DNA from 3 places in the Oceanibaculum indicum P24 genome. Region 1 is predicted to be linked to each of the others. Evidence: predicted binding sites of a transcription regulator. Region 1 holds the regulator's gene; each other region holds the start of a gene.

Region 1 (4,209 bases):
TATCGAGGACGGGCTGCCGCCGGTCACCGGCGACGAGGACGAGCTGGCGCAGGTGGCGCAGAACCTGATCGACAATGCGACCAAATATGGCCGGCCCGGCACACCGATCCGGGTAACGGCCCGGCGCGCCGACAGCGTGCCGGCAGCCTTCCCCAAGGCACCGCATGGCGCGGTCCTGATCCGTGTTCAGGACCAGGGCGAGGGCATCCCGCGCGAGCATATTCCGCGCCTGACCGAACGGTTCTACCGGGTCGACAAGGCGCGCAGCCGCGATCTTGGCGGCACCGGTCTTGGCCTTGCCATCGTGAAGCACATCGTCAGCCGCCACCGGGGGGCGCTTTCCGTCGACAGCCAGGTCGGCAAGGGCAGCGCCTTCACCGTCTATCTGCCGGTCGCCGCATCCGCGGGCTGAACGGCCGCCGCGAAAACCCCCGATTCGATGTCGATGTAATAAAAGCGTCATCGAAACGTAGTATTTATGCCGTGCAAGCCCGTTATTGATAGCGCAGGCGCACGGTCCGCCATCGATCATGCCCTTGGAAAGGAAGCCTCATGCCCACCCATACCGTGAAATCCTTCGACGAGGAATTGAAGCGGCTGATGAATCTCATCTCGCAGATGGGCGGGCTGGTGGAGACGCAGGTGCAGGACTGCATCCAGTCCCTGGCGAAGCGCGACAGCACCATCGCCGAGCGGGTGATCCAGGGCGATCTGAAGATCGACAGCCTGGAGCATGATGTCAACGATCTGACGGTTCGCATGCTGGCACTGCGCCAGCCGCTGGCCGAGGATCTGCGCCGCGTTGTTGGCGCGCTGAAGATTTCCGCCGATCTGGAACGCATTGGCGACTACGCCGCGAACATCTCCAAGCGGTCAGTGGCCCTGAACCAGGTACCGCCGGCACGGCCCGCGACCGGTATACCGCGCATGGGCCGGATGGTGCAGCAGATCCTGAAGGAAGTGCTGGACGCCTATGTCGAACAGGATGCCGAAAAGGCCCTGCTGGTCTGGCGCCGGGACGAGGAGGTGGACGAGATGTACACCAGCCTGTTCCGCGAGCTGCTGACCTACATGATGGAAGACCCGCGCAACATCACGCCCTGCACGCATCTTCTGTTCATGGCGAAGAATATCGAGCGCATCGGCGACCATGCCACCAATATCGCCGAGACGCTGTACTACCAGGTAACCGGCCGGCCGCTGACCGCCGAGCGGCCGAAGGGCGACACCAGCGCGTTCACCGTCGTCGAGCCGGAGAACTGACCTACGGTTTGAAACATTTCCACTGGCCTTTTTCCCTTGAGGCCTGCCGAGATTGGACCACACGATGAAGCCGCTGATCCTGATTGTCGAAGACGAAGCCGCGATCGTCACGCTGCTCAGCTACAATTTGGAGCGCGAGGGCTTCCAGGTCCTCGAAGCGCGCGACGGCGAGGAAGGGCTGCTGCTGGCCACCGAGCGCCGGCCCGACCTGATCCTGCTGGACTGGATGCTGCCGCTGTTGTCCGGCATCGAGGTCTGCCGCCGGCTGCGCCGCACCCCGCAGACCCGCAGCATCCCGATCATCATGCTGACGGCCCGCGGCGAGGAAGGCGACCGGGTACGAGGCCTGAATGCCGGCGCCGACGATTACGTCACCAAGCCCTTCAGCCCCAGCGAACTGCTGGCCCGCGTCCGCGCCGTCATGCGCCGCGCCCGGCCTGCCGCCGATGCCGAGACGCTACGCTGCGGCGACATCGTCATGGACATTGCCGCCCACAAGGTGAAGCGCGGCGACCGCGATGTGCATCTTGGGCCGACCGAATTCCGCCTGCTGCGCCATTTCCTGGAGCATCAGGGCCGTGTCTTCTCCCGCGAACAACTGCTGGATTCGGTCTGGGGGGCGGATGTCTATGTCGAGCCGCGCACCGTGGATGTGCATATCCGCCGGCTGCGCAAGGCGCTGAACGAGGATGCCGAGGGCGACCCGATCCGCACCGTCCGGTCGGCCGGCTATGCGCTGGATGCCGTCGCGCCGCAATTCGCTTGACACTCCATCAGTGCGTCGACTCTATATAAGAAATTAATGTAAAATATTATTTTATTCCCGTTTATCGCCCTGTCATTCCGGCTTTTTCGGCGAGTCTTCGAGCTGGCTCAAGAGCGCCGCGAGCCTCTCCTCGTCCAGGATCCCGATCTTCCGCGCCAGCTGGTGCGCCAGCCTGGTGGCGCTTGGCGACAGGCCGGCCGTGTCGATGGTGACGCGCGGATGGGATATCTCCGCCAGCCGATTCAGCGCTTCCGCATCGTCCCAGATGAGCCCAAAATAACCGCAGATCTGATGGATCAGCCCGTCGGTGGGCCGGCCGCGATGGCCATGCTCCAGCGCCGAGAGATAGGCCGAGGAGACCTGCAGCGCAGCCGCCATCTCCTTCAGTGTAACGCCACGCGCGGCACGCAGCGCCCGCAGCCTTTCCCCGAATGGCGTCATGCCTCCTCCCGCACCCGACGCAGCAGCACATAGAGCGCACCGCCGCCGCCATCCTTTGGCTGGGCATGGACGAAGGCCAGCACCTTCTCGCGGTTGCCGCCCTCATTCAGCCAGCGCGGCACCTCGCGCTTCAGCACGCCAGCCTCATAGCGGCCGAATTCGTCACGCCGCGTCCCCTTGCCGGTGATCACCAGCACGCAGCGCAGGCCGCGCGCCTGCGACCGGGCGATGAATCCGTTCAGTGCCACATGGGCGGCATCCTGCGTCATCCCATGCAGATCGATGCGCGCCTCAATGGCGACCTGGCCGCGTTTCAGGCGCATCTGGCTGCGCTTGTCGAGCCCTGGCGCGCTATCATGCTTCAGGGCCGGCAGGATGACCGGCGCCTTGACCGGCTGTGCGACCGGCTGAGGAAGTGGCTCGTCCTTTGGCACCCGGCCGCGCTTGCGGCTGGCCGGCGCCATGCCTTCGGCCTCGGGGGGGGCGGGAACCGGTTCCGGCGGCAGCTCATCCAGCCTGCCCAACCGCAGGCGCTTATCCTGCGGCAGCGGCTTGGCATCCTTCACGACCTGGCGGAAAAGCTCAGCCTCGTCCTTGCTGGCGCGCCGCCGGGCCATGCCTAGCCGTCGATCAGGACAATGTGCAGCCGGCGCGGTCCGTGGGCGCCCATCAGGATCTTCTGCTCGATATCGCCGGTGCGCGACGGGCCGGTGATGAAATTCACCGTGCGCGGCATGGAATCCTTCGCCTGCGCATCGCGCAGCCGCGCCCAGCCATCCTCGTAGGAACCAACGATCTGGCTCTTCTTCAGCACCACGATATGGGTCTCGGGCAGCAGGTTCAGTGTGGTCGGGCTGTGCGGGCCGGAGGTCAGCATCAGCGTGCCGGTCTCGGCAATGCCGGCAAAGGCCGGGGTCACGCTGGCCGTATCCGGCTCCTCCGCCTTGCCGGTTTTGATAGTCAGGGTCGGGCGCTTGTCCCAGGGAAGGCCGGACAGCCAGGCATCCGGCGCCACGCGCAATTCGGCCGGCAGATTATGCTGCGCCAGATAGTCGGCGATGGCGTCAGGGACCTCTGCGGCATCCGCGACCTGGCTGATGGTGGCCTGCACGCCTTCAGCCATCTCGACGAACAGGGTGACCTGCTGGTCGTGCGGCAGCTGCGCCCGCTGCGGGATCAGGTTCGGCCTGTGCTCCGCGATCCGCTGTTCCAGCTGCGCCGCCGGCTCGCCGTCCAGCGCACTGCGGCCAAGCGACCGGCGGATGCCGGCCAGGATCTGATCGCGCGGGGACATGTCGGGCATCAGGCGGCCCCCTTCTTTTCGCGGTAAAGCTCCTGGAAGGTGCGACCCTGCGGGGCGGGCATGTCGCGCACCGAAGTCCAGCCCCCGGCCAGCGGCAGCGACCGGAACCGCCCCTTATCCCGGCCGAACCGGCCAAGCAGCTTCATGGCAATGCCGGTCAGGCGCTGATAGAGCGCCGGCCGCTTGGCGAAGAACGCCCAGAGGGCGAGGCCCGAGCGGTAGGGGGCCGGCGACAGCTTGCGTTCATATTCCCGCTTGCGCCAATGCCGCATCATCTTCGGCAGCGGAATACGCATCGGGCATACACTCTCGCAGCGTCCGCAGAAGGTGGAGGCGTTCGGCAGGTGCCCGGCCTCCTCGACACCGACCAGGGTCGGGGTCAGCACCGCGCCCATCGGCCCGGGATAGACCCAGCCATAGGCATGGCCGCCAACCA
Region 2 (4,209 bases), on a different contig from region 1:
GATCAGCTACACAGCGCCCGGCGCAACCGCGCCATCCGGGGCGCTTTCTGGCGTCTCAACGCAGGATTCAGCGGCGCCGCAATCGCAAACTCAGGCTGCTGGCGACCAGACGTCCACTACAGAAGCTGAAAATCAATCGACGCAGAGCGGCAATGGCCGGCTGATCGACCTGCAGACCTTCAGCGCCGCGAGCAGTTCCGAGGAAGAAGAGACCACCGATCCCTCCGGCCTGACGGAAGAGGAACGCGCGCAGGTCGATGAGCTGAAACAGATCGACCGCAAGGTGCGCGCGCATGAGCAGGCGCATGCCGCTGCCGGCGGCGCCTACGCAAGTTCTCCATCCTATGAGTACGAGAACGGCCCGGATGGCAACCGCTATGCTATCGGCGGCGAGGTTTCCATTGACGTTTCGCCGGTTTCCGGCGATCCCGAAGCCACCATCCAGAAGATGGAGATTGTGAAGCGCGCCGCCCTGGCGCCTGCCGAGCCATCGCCGCAGGACCGTGCCGTTGCCGCCCAGGCCGACCAGACCCGGCTGAAGGCCCAGGCGGAACTGCGCGAGCAGCGTGCCGAAGAGCAGCAGGCCGGCTCTGAGGAAGGCGAAGGGGGAGGCAATCCCCTGACGCAGCAAGCAACGCAGCAGGCCGGGCGCGCTGCCGGTGCATACGCCCAGACGGCGCAGAACATCGATACCATCATCTCGCAGATCAACATCGCCGCCTGACTGCCGGTATCGGCATGGCAGAACTGTGCGGGTAGTCTCTTGTCCTGCGCGCAAATCATTTCTAATGCTGGCGAACCCTCAGCTCTATACGGAGCCCTTGCTTGACCGACTCGCGTGTCACCGCGCCGCCAGGTGCGTCTCCCCTGCCTGCGCCCCTGCCGGCGAGCGGTTTCGTACTGCTGGTGCTGCTCACGCTGTTCTGGGGGATCAACTGGCCGGCGATGAAGCTGGCGCTGACCGGCATCGCGCCCTTTACCTTCCGCACAATCTGCCTGTTCGTCGGCGGCTTCTCGCTGCTGGCTTTCGCGCTGGCGAAGCGCCAGACCATCCGCATCGCCGCGGCGGACCTGAAGCCGCTGCTGATTGCCAGCCTGCTGAACGTCACCGGCTGGCACCTGTTCTCAGCCTATGGGCTGCTGCAGGTACAGGCGGGGCGGGGAGCCATCATCGCCTTCACCATGCCGATCTGGGCCTCAATCCTGGCCAGCCTGGTGCTGAAGGAGGCCTTCACGCTGCGCAAGCTCATCGGGCTTGTCCTCGGCATTGGCGGGCTGGCGGTGCTGATCGGGCCGGAGATGGCCCGGCTGGGCGCCGCCCCCATCGGTTCGCTGCTGATGCTGGGCGCGGCCCTGACCTGGGCGATGGGCACCATCGTGACCAAGCGGCAAAGCTGGCAGATCGGCACCGTGGCGCTGACCGGCTGGCAGCTGACCCTTGGCGGCCTGCCAATCTTCCTCGGCGCGCTGCTCATCGATCCGGCGCCCGATTTCGCCGGGCTGCGCGGCGAAGTGCTGTGGGCGGCACTCTATGCCGCGCTGATCCCGATGATCTTCTGCCACTGGGCCTGGTTCCGCATCGTCGATCTGTTTCCGGCCAGCATTGCCGCCATCGGCACGCTGGCGATCCCGGTGGTTGGCGTGCTGTCGAGTGCCCTGGTACTGGGCGAGCCTATCGGGCTGACCGAGATCGCCGCCCTCCTGCTCGTCATGGCCGGGCTGTCCGTGGTGCTGCTGCGGCGCTGATGATGCTCACTATCGCGTGAGCAAAACCTGCAAGGCTTGCCTTAGCGGGGGGTACGCCTTACTTTAGGATTTGTGAAAAGAGAAATCCTCAATTCACGGGTGAAGGCATGAGCTTTATCGACGGTATCGGATCGGCACTCTCAGGCGCTGCGGCGGCGACCAACCGCTTCAATGTCAGCGCCAACAATGTTGCCAATATTCAGAGCCGCGGCGTGGCACCGGAAGAGACGAACCGGCCGCAGGACAGCACCGCTCAGCCTGATGAAACCCAGGGCTTCCAGCCGCTCCGCGCCATCGACCAGAGCCAGGAAGGTGGGGGCGTCCAGTCCACCACCCGGCCAATTTCGCCGTCGTCGATCCCGGTCCTGCAGGAAAGCGCGCCGGAAGAGCAGGGTGAAACCCAGACCGGTGGCCAGCAGCAGCAGACCGGTGAGACAGGTCAGGAGGGCGTGAGCTTCCTGCCGAACGTCGATCCGGCAAATGAAGTGGTGCAGCAGATCACCAGCCAGCGCCAGTTCGAGGCCAATCTGCGCACCGTGCAGACCGGCCTGCAGCTGAACCAGTCGCTGCTCGACATCAACAGCTGACGATTTAGCTGGCCTGATAACGCGTCAACGCGTCCGGCGTGTCGATATCGATCAGCACGCCATCTTCTTCCATTTCGACCTCGACCACCAGATCGGCATGCGCGCCGATCAGGTGTTTCGCACCGACATCGCCGGCCAGCGCCGCCATTTCCGGCAGGAAGCGCTTGCCCCACAGCACCGGGTTGCCGCGCTTGCCCTTATGGGTCGGCACGCAGATCTCGCGGCCCTCGACCGGATCGAAAGCGGCAATCAGCCGGTCGATCATCGCAGGCGAGATGCGCGGCATGTCACCAAGACAGACCAGCACACCGTCGATATCGGCGGGCAGGGCAGAGATACCAGCCTTCAGCGAGGTGCTGAGCCCCGCCGCATATTCCGGATTGTGCACGAAAGCGAGATCGCCGGGCAGGGCTGCCTTCACCCGGTCGGCCTCATGCCCGGTGACGATGGTTATGGGGCCGGCCTTCGAGGCCCGGACGATCTCCACCACCCGTGTGGCCATCGGCTTACCGTCGATCTCCGCCAGCAGCTTGTTCTGTGCCCCCATGCGGCGCGACTGACCGGCGGCGAGGATCAGCACGGCAATGCGCGGGGCCTTGCGGGGTGCGGTAGTCATCTTGTGCCCATCCTCACGCGGCAGCGGCCGGCTGGCGATCTCCTTTAGCAGGCCACCAACGCCCATGCGCATGATATCGGTGCGTGTCACCGGCAGTCCGGCGACAAGCCGTTGCAGCACCCAGTCGAATCCATTCAGCTTCGGCGAGCGCGCGCAGCCCGGCATGCCGATGACCGGCGTATCGCCGATATGGCCCAGCAGCAGCAGATTGCCGGGATCGACCGGCATGCCGAAATGATCGACCGTACCGCCGGCCTCCACAATGGCGGCCGGCAGCACATCGCGCCGGTCCACCACAGCGGAGGCGCCGAACAGCAGCACAAGATCGTAACCGGCATCGATCTGCTGGCGGATCGCGGCGGCGGTCGCTGCCGTGTCATGGGCGCAGCGCAGCTCTTCCCCCAGCCCGGCGCCCATGCGTTCCAGCCGGGCCGCTGTGATGCGGGCGGTATTGTCCAGCACGCTCGGTTTGGTGGCCGGCAGGGCGGTCTGCACCAGCCCGGCACGCACCGGCCGGAACGCCGCGACACGCACCTTGCCGGCCAGTGATTCACACTGTTCAAGTGCCGCTTCGGGGGCGGCGAAGGGGATGATCTTCACCGTACCGATCATCTGGCCTTTTTCCACCACCTCATAAGGTGGCAGCAGGGCGACCGTCAGCGCCTCATCGATCAGGTTCACCGCGTCCAGTGCGGCCGGATCGTAGGTCAGCAGGCCGTCCGCGGTAGCAATGAGGTTGCAGCGCCCGGTGAAGGGGGCGGTCGTCTCCGTTCCATCGCCCGCCATCACAGCGGCGAGGCGGGCGGCCGCCTTGTCTTCCGGCACATCGCCCTGTTCCAGCCGCGCAGTGACGACCTGCGGCACACCGGCCGCGCGCAGTGCGGCGATATCCTCCGCCGTCAGCACACGGCCCTTCTTCAGCGCCTTGCCGGGCAGCCGGTGGCTGTGCGCCAGGATCGCGCCCTCGGCCTCATCCAGCGGCGTGTCGCCGAAGATCATGCGGCCTTCACCTCAGTCTCTGGCGCGCGGCGCAGCACCTGGGTGATCTCGGCCAGCGCGGAAATGGCGATTTCCGCCGGCGTGATGGCGCCGATATCGAGGCCGAGCGGCCCGTGGATACGCTGGAAATCCGCCTCGCCGAATCCCGCTTCCGTGAGTCGTTCCAACCGCTTAGCGTGGGTCTTTCGACTGCCAAGGCAACCGATATAGAAGGCGTCCGACTTCAGCGCGACCATCAGCGCCGGGTCATCCAGCTTTGGG
Region 3 (4,209 bases), on a different contig from region 1:
CCAGCGGCGCGCCGCCTAGCCGCTCGGTCAGCCGCCAGGTCTCTGCCTTGTCGATCCACATCAGCGGCGTATGGATGACCAGCCGCGTGTCCATGCCCAGCGTCAGCGCGACCTGCAGCGCCTTCAGCGTGTCGTCACGGCAGTCCGGATAGCCGGAATAGTCGGTCTCGCACATGCCGCCGACCAGATGCTTCATGCCGCGCCGGTAGGCGATGGCGGCGGCGAAGGTGAAGAACAGCAGGTTGCGGCCGGGCACGAAGGTATTGGGCAGGCCATTCTCCTGGAAGGCGATCTCTCCCTCGCCGGTCAGCGCGGTGTCGCTGATGCCCTTCAGCACGTCCAGCGGCAGCAGATGATCCTCGCCCAGCTTTGTGGCCCAGGTCGGGAAAGTGGCGGCGATGGCGTCACGCACGGTCTGGCGGCACTCCAGCTCCACCCGGTGGCGCTGGCCGTAATCGAAGCCCACGGTCGCGACCCGCTCGAACCGGTCCAGCGCCCAGGCCAGGCAGGCGGTCGAATCCTGCCCGCCGGAGAACAGCACGAGGGCGGCGTTGTCCTTCATGCAGCAGGACCGAAATAGCGGCAGGTTTCGCCGCTGCTGTCGCGCAGCACGGTCACGCAGGCGAGGCCCGGTACCTGGCCGTCGAGCCGCCGCCAGATCCAGGCGCTGAGATTCTCCATCGTGGCCGGGCCCAGCCCCTCCACCTCGTCGAGGAAATGATGGTCGAGCGCCTGCCGTGCATCCTCCATCAGGCGCGACAGCATGCCCAGATCGACGATCATGCCGGTTTCCGGATCGGGCGTGCCGCGCACCGTCACCTGGGCGCGGTAGGAATGGCCGTGGATGCGCCGGCTGGACTCGGCCTCGATGGCGCGGTTCAGCGTGTGCGCCGCATCGAACCTGAATTCCTTGCTCAACTCGAACATCACGGGATACCGATCATCTTGTGGGTCTGCACGCTCAGCCGCCAGTCCGGGTGGTCGAGGCAATAGGCCACCGCCGCCGCCGTATTCTCCGCCCGCGCCGGCCCGTCCATCGGCTGCAGCCAGAAATGCCGGAAGGACAGGGCGGTCATGCCGTCCGGGCCAAGCCCAGGCTGCGGATAGACCAGCTTCAGCTCGTCGCCCCGACGCAGCACCCAGTCGGCGCCTTCCTTCGGGCTGACGCAGATCCAGTCGATGCCGGGCGGCGGTTCCAGCGTGCCGTTGGTCTCGATGGCGATCTCGAAACCGCGCGCATGAACCGCATCCACCAGCGCTTTGTCAAGCTGCAGCAGCGGCTCGCCGCCGGTGAACACGACATAGCGGCGTGCTGTCCCAGTGCCCCAGCAGGCGGCGATGGCCTCGGCCAGGGCATCGGCATCGCGGAATTTGCCGCCGCCTTCGCCATCGGTGCCGACGAAATCGGTGTCGCAGAACCGGCACACCGCGCCGGCGCGATCCTCCTCGCGCCCGGTCCATAGATTGCAGCCGGCAAAGCGGCAGAACACGGCGGCGCGGCCGGCCTGTGCGCCTTCGCCCTGCAGGGTCTTGAACAGCTCTTTCACCGAATAGGTCATGGAGCCACTTTCTGCCGTGTGGCGGCGTTTCCGGCAAGGCTAGATGATTCTACCGATTTGTTGGGAGAGAGTCCGCGCAATGTCACCGCCGTGTCACAAAACCGCAACGCAAATAGGCTAAGACACGGGGGCGACCAGAACGGTTTCGGGCTTGGGTTTTGGCGCGCAGGGGGTCAATGCGGCGCCCTACGTTTTTGCCCGAAGCCGCGATGCCACTCAGGAAGATGGAGCCTATAACATGAAGAAGTTTTCTGCCGCGCTGGCCGTTGCCGCCGGCCTGCTGGTTTCGACCAGCGCCATTGCGCAGGGGGTCGATCCGAACCTGCCGTCCTACAAGCCGACCAGCGGCGTTTCGGGCAGCCTGAAGTCGATCGGTTCCGACACGCTGAACAACCTGATGACGCTGTGGGCCGAAGGCTTCCTGGCGCAGTACCCGAACGTGAAGATCGAGATCGAGGGCAAGGGCTCCTCGACCGCGCCGCCTGCGCTGATCGCCGGCACCGCGCAGTTCGGCCCGATGTCGCGCCCGATGAAGTCGAAGGAAATCGACGATTTCGAGAAGAAGTACGGCTACAAGCCGACCCCGATCCGCTCGGCGGTCGATGCGCTGGCCGTCTATGCGCACAAGGACAATCCGGTCAACTGCCTGTCCATGCAGCAGATCGATGCGATCTTCTCCAAGACCCGCAAGGGCGGCGAGAGCGCCGACATCACCACCTGGGGCCAGGTTGGCGCCACCGGTGAGTGGGCCAGCATGCCGATCTCGCTCTATGGCCGTAACTCGGCTTCGGGCACCTATGGCTACTTCAAGGAAGTCGCGCTGTTCGACGGCGACTACAAGGACAGCGTGAAGGAGCAGCCGGGTTCCTCCACCGTGGTGCAGGGCGTTGCCTCCGACAAGGGCGGCATCGGCTACTCCGGCGTCGGCTACAAGACCGCCGACGTGAAGTTCATCGAGATCAAGGGTGCCGACGGCAAGTGCTACGGCCCGACCGCCGAGAACGCCTATTCGGGTAACTTCCCGATCGCGCGTTTCCTCTACATCTACGTGAACAAGAACCCGAACCAGGCGCTTGACCCGGTCCGTGGCGAGTTCATCCGCTACATCTACTCCAAGCAGGGTCAGGAAGCGGTCGTGAAGGACGGCTTCTTCCCGGTTAACCAGGGCCTCGCCGCCGAGGACCTGAAGAGCTTCGGCCTGATGTAATCGGCTACGGTGCGGGCGGCGTTCGGCGCCGCCCGCATCTCTTTTGCTTGATCCTGTATTCTTTTATCCCTTTCTTCCTACGCTCCGGCGTCGCGCTGCTCTGGCGGGCGTCGTTCTGAAATCGGGCTGAGGGTTATCATGGCCAGCGACGCCAACGACGCTTCCACCGGAACCGGCAAGACTGCCATCGGCACGGTCCGGCGCCGCAAGGCGACCAGCGCTTCCGTCCTCATCACCGACAAGATCGCCGATTGGGGCATCACTATCGGTGGCCTGATGGTGATTGTTGCCGTGTTCGGCATCATGGTGTTCCTGGCCCAGGTGGTGGTGCCGCTGTTCCTTGGCGGCGATGTGCGCGACACGCGCACCTACCAGATCACGCCGGCAAAGCCTGTCGCCTGGATCAGCACCGACGAGTACCAGACCATCGGCATCCGCATTGCCGATGACGGGCGGATTTCCAGCTTCCATCTCGATACCGGCACGCCGCTGGACAGCGTCGAGCTGGATTTCGGCGGCCGGCAGATCACCGCGATGGGCTCCACCGCGGACGGTTACAATTTGGCATTCGGTTTCGAGGATGGCACGGTGCAGTTCGGTGTGATCCAGCCGAAGATCGAGATCCTGCCGGGCGATGCGCTGCCGACGGCGGCAAACAAGCTGAACGACCGCGACCTGACAGACGGCACTGCCGTCTATTCCCGCATTCCGGGCAACCAGCTCCGCCGCGTCTCGCTGGAAACGAAGCTGGACGAACCGCAGGCGATTTCGGAGGCCGGGCGTCCGATCCGCGCCATCGATTATCGCATCGGCGGCACGGCGGAACGGCCGACCCGGTCCTTCGTGACTGTGGATGGCGACGGCGTGGCCCGCGTCAGCCGCACGGAAACCACGGTGAACCTGCTCACCCGGCAGGCCAGGACGCGTGTCCTGACCTCCACCCTGCCGGACCTGCCGGGCGGCATCCGGGTGACCGAGCTGCTGATGACCAGCCGTGCCGACCAGGTCTATGTCGCCGACGAGAACGGCACTATCTACCGCTACGACACGCGCGATTTCGCTGCGCCGATCCTGGCCGAGACGATGAAGGCGTTCCCGGGCGCCGAGCGCCTTACGGTGCTGGGCTTCCTGAATGGCGAACAGGGGCTGGTCGCCGGCGGTTCGGAGGGTTCCGTGCGCATCTTCTACCGGCTGCAGCCGGAGAATGCCGGTACCAAGGACGGGTACAGGCTGACCCTGATCCGCGAGCTGGAGCCGCACACCGCGCCCGTGGTCAACTTCGCCGCCAGCCAGCGCAACAAGTCGCTGGTGACCATGGACCTCGACGGCAACGTCTGGCTGCGCCACAACACCAGCGAGCAGACCCTGCTGAAGCTGGAGCGTGATGCGCTAACGGACGAAGACACGCAGATGCTGCTGGCGCCGCGCAACGACGCCATCCTG

What was found. Region 1 encodes PhoB, which activates phosphate uptake and scavenging genes when phosphate is short. Its sites were predicted from a motif close to TNTCATAAAACTGTCA; they were not measured.
Region 2: the regulator PhoB is predicted to act here: its motif matches at 1,809-1,824, upstream of P24_RS10005 (flagellar basal body rod C-terminal domain-containing protein).
Region 3: the regulator PhoB is predicted to act here: its motif matches at 1,651-1,666, upstream of P24_RS09295 (PstS family phosphate ABC transporter substrate-binding protein).

The regions. Positions count from the first base shown of each region.
Region 1 is NZ_AMRL01000002.1:204,956-209,164, forward strand. Features, by position in the region: gene P24_RS02920 (ATP-binding protein) at 1-412, shown strand, start outside; gene phoU (phosphate signaling complex protein PhoU) at 553-1,263, shown strand; gene phoB (phosphate regulon transcriptional regulator PhoB) at 1,328-2,029, shown strand; gene P24_RS02935 (helix-turn-helix domain-containing protein) at 2,102-2,470, opposite strand; gene P24_RS02940 (Smr/MutS family protein) at 2,467-3,087, opposite strand; gene P24_RS02945 (LutC/YkgG family protein) at 3,090-3,773, opposite strand; gene P24_RS02950 (LutB/LldF family L-lactate oxidation iron-sulfur protein) at 3,773-4,209, opposite strand, start outside.
Region 2 is NZ_AMRL01000011.1:23,717-27,925, reverse strand. Features, by position in the region: gene P24_RS10015 (putative metalloprotease CJM1_0395 family protein) at 1-724, shown strand, start outside; gene P24_RS10010 (DMT family transporter) at 826-1,746, shown strand; gene P24_RS10005 (flagellar basal body rod C-terminal domain-containing protein) at 1,854-2,333, shown strand; gene P24_RS10000 (NTP transferase domain-containing protein) at 2,338-3,948, opposite strand; gene P24_RS09995 (XdhC family protein) at 3,945-4,209, opposite strand, start outside.
Region 3 is NZ_AMRL01000009.1:94,880-99,088, forward strand. Features, by position in the region: gene queC (7-cyano-7-deazaguanine synthase QueC) at 1-562, opposite strand, end outside; gene P24_RS09285 (6-pyruvoyl trahydropterin synthase family protein) at 559-927, opposite strand; gene queE (7-carboxy-7-deazaguanine synthase) at 927-1,559, opposite strand; gene P24_RS09295 (PstS family phosphate ABC transporter substrate-binding protein) at 1,798-2,766, shown strand; gene P24_RS09300 (ABC transporter permease subunit) at 2,905-4,209, shown strand, end outside.